DNA from 2 places in the Sphingomonas cannabina genome. Region 2 is predicted to be linked to the other one. Evidence: predicted binding sites of a transcription regulator. Region 2 holds the regulator's gene; the other holds the start of a gene.
What was found. Region 2 encodes LexA, which represses DNA repair genes until DNA is damaged. Its sites were predicted from a motif close to GTTCCNCNCTTGTTCT; they were not measured.
Positions count from the first base shown of each region.

Region 1 (4,412 bases), 1.9 Mb from region 2:
GCCTCCCATTGCGCGCGGTCGAGCCGGTCGAGCGGCAGCGTCTCCCAGAATTTCTCGTCGGTCACTTCACCCAGCGTTTGAGCTCGTCCGCTACCGCCTGCGGCCCCTGATCCGACGGCAGTAAGGCGATTGGGCTGCCGTCGGGCCCCATCAAATAGGTGACCCGGACATGCTGCACCAGATAGCCGCCGCCCGGCGCCGGCGGTTCGAGCGAATAGCTGATCGCATAAGCCTTGGTGATCGCGTCGATGTCGGCCTTGCTGCCGGTCAGGCCGATCATGCGCGGATGGAATTGATCGGTAAACTCCTTGAGTACAGCCGGGGTATCGCGCTTGGGATCGACGGTGACGAAGATCGGCACCACCTTCGCCCCCAGCGCCGGCGAGGCCTGTTCGAACATTTTGAGGCCGCGGCCGATCGCTTGTGCGTCGGTCGGGCAGATATCGGGGCAGAAGGTGTAGCCGAAGTACATGATTCGATAGCGGCCGGCGAAAGCGTGGTCGGTGACCCGCACGCCGTTTTCGTCGGTGAGGGTGAACGGGCCGCCGATCCGGGCACCGGCCAGCGGCGAATCCGCGCCGCCGCCGCAGCCGGCGAGCGCGAGCAGCAGGGCGAGAGCCGGTAAGCGTCTGTTCATGGCATCGCGAGCCTTGGTCTGCTAATCGGTTCCATGCAAGCTCAACAGGATCCTTCGTCGATGGTGTCGCCCGCTTTCCGCTTCGTCCTCGCCGCCGCGCTGCTCGCCGCCCCCGCCGCCCTTCCCGCCCAGCGCATGTCCGACAGCTACGAGTTCCTGAAGGCGGTGCGCGAGGCGGACGGCAACAAGGTCACGCAGATCCTGGACAAGCCGGGGTCGCGGATCATCAACACCCGGGACGATTCGGGCGACGCGGCGCTGCACATCGTGACCAAGCGCGGCGACGTCACCTATCTCCGCTTCCTCATCGCCCGCGGCGCCAACATCAACATCCAGGACGGGCGCGGCAACACGCCGCTGATGCTGGCGGTGAGCGCAAGCTGCTTCGACTGCGTCGACGTGCTGACCCAGCAGAAGGCGAACGTGAACCTCGCCAATGCCTCGGGCGAGACCCCGCTGATCCGCGCGGTGCAGCTGCGCAATCTCGAGATGGCGCGGCGGCTGCTCGACGCCGGTGGCAATCCCGACCAGCGCGACGTGGTCGCCGGTCTGTCCGCGCGCGATTATGCGACGCGCGACACCCGCTCGCCGGCGCTGACCAAGCTGCTCGCCGATGCGCCCAAGGCCGGCAGCAGTCGCAGGGTTGCGGGACCGGGACTCTGATCCTCCGACCCCGGCACGACGCCGGGGGGACGGTGAGGGCCAGAGTTTGATCCATCCGGCTTGAAGCAGCTGTTCCCCGGCGAAGGCCGGGGCCCCGCTGCGAGCGGTTCGATACTGGGCCCCGGCCTTCGCCGGGGAACAACTACAACTGGCCGAATCCGACTCTAATACCCCCCGAGATCGCCGAACGCGTCCGGATCCATGAGCCCGATCACCCGCCGCGCCGCACGTCTTGCGAGCGCGAGCGTGCAGCGGCGGCGGGCATGGACGGGCAGCGCCACCGTCGCCGCCTCGCGCACGATCGCCGCGTCATAGCGGTCGGCGACGATCACCCCCGAACGCTCGGGCAGGAATGCGGGGCCGTCGAGCGGACTCGCATCGAAACCCTCCGGCACCGCCCAGTAGAAGCGGTCACAATGCCCCAGATAGTCGGTCCATTTGGCGTCGCCGAGCAGGTCGGCCCGCGATACCTTGATCTCGACGATCACCAGCCCGCCCTTGGCATCCAGCGCCATCAGGTCGGCACGGCGCCCGCCGTCGAGCGGCACCTCCGCGATCGCGACGATATCGTGACGAAGCAGCATCCGGCACACCCCGCGCGCGACGTCGGCAGCGACGAGAGGGGCCGCAGAATCGGAAAGGGGCACGGCGCTGGCCATGCCCCTTCCTAGAACATCATGGGAACGCTGGAAAGCGCTCGTGCGCCGTAAGACGGCACCGGCCCGCTCCCCCACCCGGCCACCCATAAGATACTGCCGTTGGGTGGCCGGGTGGGGGAGCGGGCCGGTGCCGCCTAGATAAACGACTCAGCGATAGAAGACGTGGTTGCCGATCGCGGCGACCTTCGACAGCCGCCAGCCGGGCGAGACCCGCCGCGCATGGAAATAAAGCGCACTGCCGGCAGCCGAATCCCACAGGTCGCGCTGCGCGACCTTGGCGACCGCCACCGCGGTCTGCCATGCCTTGCCCTTGCCGGTCGGCACATAGCCGCCGCGCACGAACGAGAACTGGCCGCGCTGGGTCAGCACCGAGCACACCGACGTGGGGAAACGGCCCGAGCGGGTGCGGTTGAGGATGGTCTCGGCGACCGCCAGCTGGCCGGCGAGCGGCTCGCCCTTCGATTCGAAATAGACGCCGGAGGCGAGGCACTGGAGCTCGCGATCGTCGTCGAGCGCGGTGTTCTGCGCAGCGACGGCATCGGCAAGCGAATCGAAATCGTCCTCAGCCTGGACAGGCTGCTGCTCGTTCTCGGCCGGAATCGCCTGGATCATCGCAGGCTGCGGCTGAACGGTCTGAACCGTCGCGGTCGGCTCAACGGCGGCCTGGGGCGCCGGAGCGGGCGGAACCTGGGGAAGGGTGATGGCGTTGAGCGTAGTGAGCGGCGCGGAATCGAGCTTCTGGGCGAAGCCGGGCGCCGAGGTGCCGACGAACACGGCGCTCACGAGAAAAACGGCCGCAGGAATTGCGGCGCGGGCAACGAACGACATTCAACAACGATCAAGTGCGGTTGGCACACGATCCGGCGGCTTCCCCGCTCTTCGATAAGGCGGGTTCGATACGGATCGGGATACCCCCCGACTGCGTCACCGGCCGAAATCGCACTTCGAACGGCACAACGCGAACATAATGACACCGGTAGGTCATTCCGCGGCGCAGCAAAGTCAATTCAACGCGATCGTTTCAGCGACGAATCGTTCTCCTTCCGGGATATCCAGTTCGATTACCCACAAATCGGGATCGCGCTCGACTCGGCGGCGCCAATAGGCGGCGATCGCCTCCGCATCCTCCTCGCGCGGGCCCGTTCGGATGAGTGCGGTACGACCATCGGGGCCGATTCCGCGCTCGACGAAACGCGGCTCGCTCCCCCTTTCGAGCAGCAGCACCAGCAGCGCCCCGGCCTGATCGTCGCCCCGCGCGAGCACCATCGCGCTGCCGCCGGCATCATGGACTCGGCGGATCAGCGCCTTGGCCAAGAGACCACTCGGCAGACGTTCGATCACGCGTGATAACCAGGCAGCCCCGCCAGCGGGATATTCGAGCGCATGAAAGTGCCGGTCCCCCGCGCCGCTTCCTCGCCCGAGGCGTCGACCAGTCGCGCCTCGGCAATCAGCACCCGCCGCTGTCCGCTCACCCAGCGGCCTTCGGCGACGACCGGTCCGGCCCGGAGCGGCTTGGTGAACAGCAGGTTGAAGGCGGTGGTGAGCAGGAAACGGTCGCTGACCAGGCTGTTCGCCGCGTAGAAGGCGGCATCGTCGAGCATCTTGAAATAGGCGGTGCCGTGGAGCGCCCCCGCGGCATGGAAGAAGCTTTCCGCGACGGTGAAATGAATCCGCGCCTCGCCCGGCGCGACGATCTCCATCCGCGAATCGAACAGCCGGTTGATCGGCGCCGCGTCGTAAAGCGATTCGAGCGCGCGGAAATGCGCCTCCGCACCGGCAGGCGGAGTCGGCCCCTCAGGCGGCATCGCGGGCTTCGATACCGGTGAGCAGGGCGTAGATCGCGTCGGGCGATGCCGCGCCGCGCAGCTTGTCGGCGAGCGCCCGGTCGCGCATCCGCCGCGAGATGCGCGCCAGCGCCTTCAGATGCTCGGCGCCGGCGCCGGCCGGCGACAGCAGCATGAACACCAAGTCTACCGGCAGATCGTCGACCGCCGCGAACTCGATCGGCCGCGACAAACGGGCGAACAGCCCGCGCACGCCACTCAGTCCTTCGATTCGCGCGTGCGGCACGGCAATACCGCCGCCGAAACCGGTGGTGCCGAGCTTCTCGCGCGCCGCCAGCCGGTCGACGATCAGCTTGGCGTCCATCCCCCAGAGCTTCGCCGTAGCGGCGCCGAGCGCGGTGAACAGCGCGCGCTTGCTGCCGACGGCCATGTCCGCGAACACGGCGTCGGGGCCGAGCAGGTCGGTAATGTCGTTCATCGATGATCTTTCGGCAGATGGGCTCAGTCGGCGCGGTTGGGCTCGACCCAGCCGATCGTCCCGTCCCCGCGGCGATAGACCATGTTGAGGCTGCCGGTGCCGCTGTTGGTGAAGAGCAGCGCGTTGGTGTTCCTGAGGTCGAGCATCATCACCGCGTCGGACACGCTCGCGCTCGGCACGTCGACGCGGGT
Region 1 is NZ_CP090059.1:342,105-346,516, forward strand. Features, by position in the region: gene LZK98_RS01730 (YcgN family cysteine cluster protein) at 1-74, opposite strand, end outside; gene LZK98_RS01735 (SCO family protein) at 62-637, opposite strand; gene LZK98_RS01740 (ankyrin repeat domain-containing protein) at 698-1,300, shown strand; gene LZK98_RS01745 (MmcB family DNA repair protein) at 1,465-1,959, opposite strand; gene LZK98_RS01750 (cell wall hydrolase) at 2,107-2,742, opposite strand; gene LZK98_RS01755 (DUF1491 family protein) at 2,962-3,300, opposite strand; gene LZK98_RS01760 (PaaI family thioesterase) at 3,297-3,764, opposite strand; gene LZK98_RS01765 (PTS sugar transporter subunit IIA) at 3,754-4,221, opposite strand; gene hpf (ribosome hibernation-promoting factor, HPF/YfiA family) at 4,245-4,412, opposite strand, start outside.
Region 1: LZK98_RS01745 (MmcB family DNA repair protein) is a predicted target of LexA. The motif match lies at 1,970-1,985, and genes of this name have one in related genera.

Region 2 (4,412 bases):
CGCCGGTACTGGCGCGGCCGGCGATTACGCGCTTCACCGCGCGTGTCGAGCGGGTCGAGCCGCTGCCGGCGCGTGAGCTGGTGCGGTTGCGGTTAGCGCCGGTCGATGCGGTCGGGCTGCCGACGCATGTGCGGGTGAACCTGGCCGAGGCCGATGTGCCGCAGGGCCTGACGCGGGGCGCAGTGATCCGGCTGCGCGCGCGGCTGATGCCGCCGCCGGGGCCGGCCGTGCCTGGGGCTTATGACTATACACGCGTTGCGTGGTTCGATCGCATCGGCGCGACCGGCCGCGGATTCGCGCCGGTGGAGGTCGTGAAGGCCGGTGACGTGCCGGGGACAGACCTGCGCGCGCGGCTGTCGGCGCATATCCGGAGTCGCATCGAGGGGGCGGGCGGAGGCATCGCGGCGTCGCTCGCTACCGGCGATCAGGGCGGCATTCCCGAGGAGGATGCCGAGGCGATGCGCCGGTCCGGACTTGCCCATCTCCTGTCGGTGAGCGGGCTGCACATCACGGCGGTCGTCGGTGCGACGATGCTGCTGGTGCTGCGGCTCCTGGCGTTGAGTCCCTGGCTGGCGTTGCGTTTCCGCTTACCGTTGATCGCGGCCGGCGCGGGCGCGGTGGCGGCGATCGGCTATACGCTGCTCACCGGCGCGGAGGTGCCGACGATCCGAAGCTGCGTCGCGGCGCTGCTGGTGCTGGCGGCGCTCGCGATGGGGCGCGAGGCGGTGACGCTGCGGCTGGTGGCCGCCGGGGCGCTGGCGGTGATGCTGCTGTGGCCGGAGGCGGTGGCGGGCGCCAGCTTCCAGCTTTCGTTCGCAGCGGTGACCGCGATCGTCGCGCTGCATGAAGGCGGGCGGGTGCGCGGCTGGTTCGCCCCGCGCGAGGAGGCGCGGTGGCGCAGGATCGGGCGAGGATCCGCCTCGCTGCTGCTGACCGGCATCGTCGTCGAGCTGGCATTGATGCCGATCGGGCTGTTCCACTTCCACAAGGCCGGCTTCTACGGCGCGCTCGCCAATATCGTGGCGATCCCGCTCACCACCTTCGTGGTCATGCCGCTCGAGGCGTTGGCGTTGCTGCTCGATCTCGGCGGTCTGGGGGCGCCGCTGTGGTGGCTGTGCGGGCGGGCGCTCGACCTGCTGCTGTGGATCGCCCGGACCACTGCCCATGCGCCGGGCGCGGTCGCGGCGCTGCCCGCCATGCCGCGGGGCGCCTTCGCGCTAATGGTGGCGGGCGGGCTGTGGATAATGTTGTGGAAAACCCGTTGGCGGTGGTGTGGATTGGCGCCACTCGTATTCGGAGCCGCTTGGGCGCTGGCGACGCCGGCACCGGACCTGATCGTCACCGGTGATGGGCGGCATCTTGCCATCCGCACGCAGGGCGGCGGGCTGGCGCTGCTGCGCGAGCGCGCGGGGGACTATGTCCGCGACGTGTTGAGCGAAGGCGGAGGCGTCGACGGCGAGTTGCCGGTGCTCGACGATGTCGCGGGTACGCGCTGCAATATCGACCTGTGCCTGACGGAGCTGGAACGGGGCGGGCGGCGGTGGCGGGTGCTGGCGACCCGGTCGGCGTATCTCGTCGATCCACGGCCGCTGATCGCCGCCTGCCGGACGGTGGACGTCGTCGTCAGCGATCGCCGGTTGCCGCAGGGCTGTACGCCACGCTGGCTGAAGCTCGACCGCAGCTTCCTGGCGCGGTCGGGCGGGGTGACGCTGACCTTCGATCCGCCCAGGGTGAGGACGGTCGCCGCATCCGCCGGCCGCCATCCCTGGATCCGACCCGCCACCGTCCTGCCGCCTCGCGATCGGCAGGCCTCGGGTGCGGGTCAGTAGCGGCGGAGCAGGCCGGCGAGCTTGCCCTGCACGCGTACCTGGTCCGCGGCGTAGCGCTGCGGATCATAGGCGCGGTTGGCGGGATCGAGCCGGACCATCGCGCCTTCACGGTAGAAGGTCTTGAGCGTCGCCTCATTGTCGTCGATCAGCGCGACGATGATGTCGCCGTCGCGGGCGACGTCGGTGCGGCGGATCAGCGCATAGTCGCCGTCGAGAATACCCTTCTCGACCATCGAGTCGCCGGCGACCTCCAATGCATAATGCTCGCCTGCGCCGAGCAGCGCGGCGGGGACCGGCAGCATCGTCGCACCCTCCAGCGCCTCGATCGGCACGCCGGCGGCGATGCGGCCGTGCAGCGGGATCTCGATCACGTCGTTCGCCGGCTGCGGCAGGCGCGAAGGCGCCGTGGGCTGGACGGTTTTGGCCGCCTTCTTCGCTTCGGGGCGCTCGGGCATCTTGATGACCTCGAGCGCGCGGGCGCGGTTGGGCAGGCGGCGGAGGAAGCCGCGCTCCTCCAATGCGCTGATCAGGCGGTGGACGCCCGACTTGGACTTGAGGTCGAGCGCCTCCTTCATCTCCTCGAACGAGGGCGACACGCCCGTTTCCGCCAGGCGATCGGCGATGAAGCAGATGAGCTCGTGCTGCTTGCGCGTGAGCATTCGGTCCCTCCGTCCAGAACAGACACGGAACGTTTATGGATTGTTCCCCGTCCTGTCAAGCGAGGTCGAGGATTTCCACCGAGTCGCCTTCGACCGCTGCCGGCGCATGGGGCGGGCGGACGATCAGGCAGGTCGCGCGGGCGAGGGTGCGGAGCATCGAGCTGTCCTGGATGCTCGACGCATGGGCGCGGCCGCCGCGCAGCTCGGCGCGGAGATAGTCGGCGCGGGAATCGTTGGCGGGGAGCGGCTCGCCGAGCGGGACCGTGCGGGTGCGCGGCAAGGGATCGGCGGCGCCGGACAGGGCGGCGACCAGCGGCTTCAGGAACAGCGTGGCGGTGACGAAGGCGGAGACGGGATTGCCCGGTAGGCCGAGCACCACCGCATCCTTCAATCGCCCGGCCATCATCGGCCGGCCGGGACGCACCGCGACCTTCCAGAAGTCGATATCGGCGCCGGCGGCCTCCAGCGCGGGGCGGACGAGGTCGTGGTCGCCGACCGATGCGCCGCCGGTGGTGACGAGGACGTCGGCGTCGACCGCGGCGAAGGCAGCCGTAAGCACGTCCAGGCGATCGGGGAGGATGCCGAGCGGGACGACCGCTACCGGCAGATCGGCGAGCATCGTCGCCAGCATCAGCGCGTTGACTTCGTAGACCTGGCCGTCGCGAAGCGGTGCGCCGTGCGGCACCAGCTCGTCGCCGGTGGCGGCGATCGCGACGCGGACCGTGCGGCGGACGGCCAGCTCGGCATGGCCGCCCAGCCCCGCCAGCGCGGCGCGGGCGGGCGTGATGCGTTCGCCATTCGCAATGAGGACATCGCCCTCGGTGAAATCCAGCCCGCGTCGCCGGACGCTGCTGCCGGGGCGCGGCGGGCCCTCCCCGATGAGGTGGATCGTGCCGGCGCGGTCCTCTGCTTCCTCCTGCACGAGCACGGCGTCGGCGCCTGCGGGCATGACCGCGCCGGTGAAGATGCGCACCGTCTCGCCCGCGTCGATGCTGCCGGCATGGGGGTGGCCGGCGCCGCTCTCGCCGATTAGCCGGAATGGACCGGGGAGGTCGGCGAAGCGGATGGCGTAGCCGTCCATCGCGGAGAGATCGGCCGCAGGTTGGGTGCGGCGGGCGCGGACGTTCTCGGCCGCCCAGCGGCCGGCGGCAGCATGGAGCGATACGCGTTCGCTCGCGACCGGCGATGCGAGGGCCAGCAGCCGCGCCTGCGCCTCGGCGACGGGGAGGAGGGGAATCATCGGCCGATCCGTGGCAGGGGTTGGGACCGATCGACATCCAGATGCGTCGTGCGACCAGCTCCAAAGTGAAGGGAGACGCGCTTCATTCTTTCACTTTGCTCCACTTAATTCCGCAGCTGCGTCGCGGTAGCCGGGCGGGACACAAGCAAAGCAAATCCTATTAGGAAAGCGATTTGTCGGCCTGGTATGGCATCCATTCTGTTGACAACGGACGAGCCATTCGAGTCGGTGGCCGACTGGCAGGCGGCTGGCCGCACGGCTTTGGGAGGGCGCCGGAAACCCGCGGAAATCCGTCGAAGGTCACGAAAGTCATAGGTAGAACGGCCCCCCCGTCCGGACGAGGCTTTCCGGTGCCGGGGCCGCCGAAAAGTTGACCAAATTGACTCAGGTCACGTGTTTGCGCGCCGTCGCCCCGGACACGGCGCGGAGGCGACGGCATCGCGACAGCGACGCATCGGGGACGCGACATCAGGGTGACACCGAGGAACACCAAGGCGACGCTAACGCGACACCGACGCGACATGGGCGAGATCTACATAATCAAAGAACGGCCCGGCGCTCGCGCGGCTCGGAGCGGGCGAGCCAAGCAGGCGAAATCCTACATTGCAAGGGCGGGCGCCTCAGGGGCTGTCGACCTTCACCCCTCCCCTCCAGGGGAGGAGTGCATGAGCTGCCGGCGGATTG
Region 2 is NZ_CP090059.1:2,247,822-2,252,233, forward strand. Features, by position in the region: gene LZK98_RS10530 (ComEC/Rec2 family competence protein) at 1-1,829, shown strand, start outside; gene lexA (transcriptional repressor LexA) at 1,823-2,488, opposite strand; gene LZK98_RS10540 (molybdopterin molybdotransferase MoeA) at 2,544-3,725, opposite strand.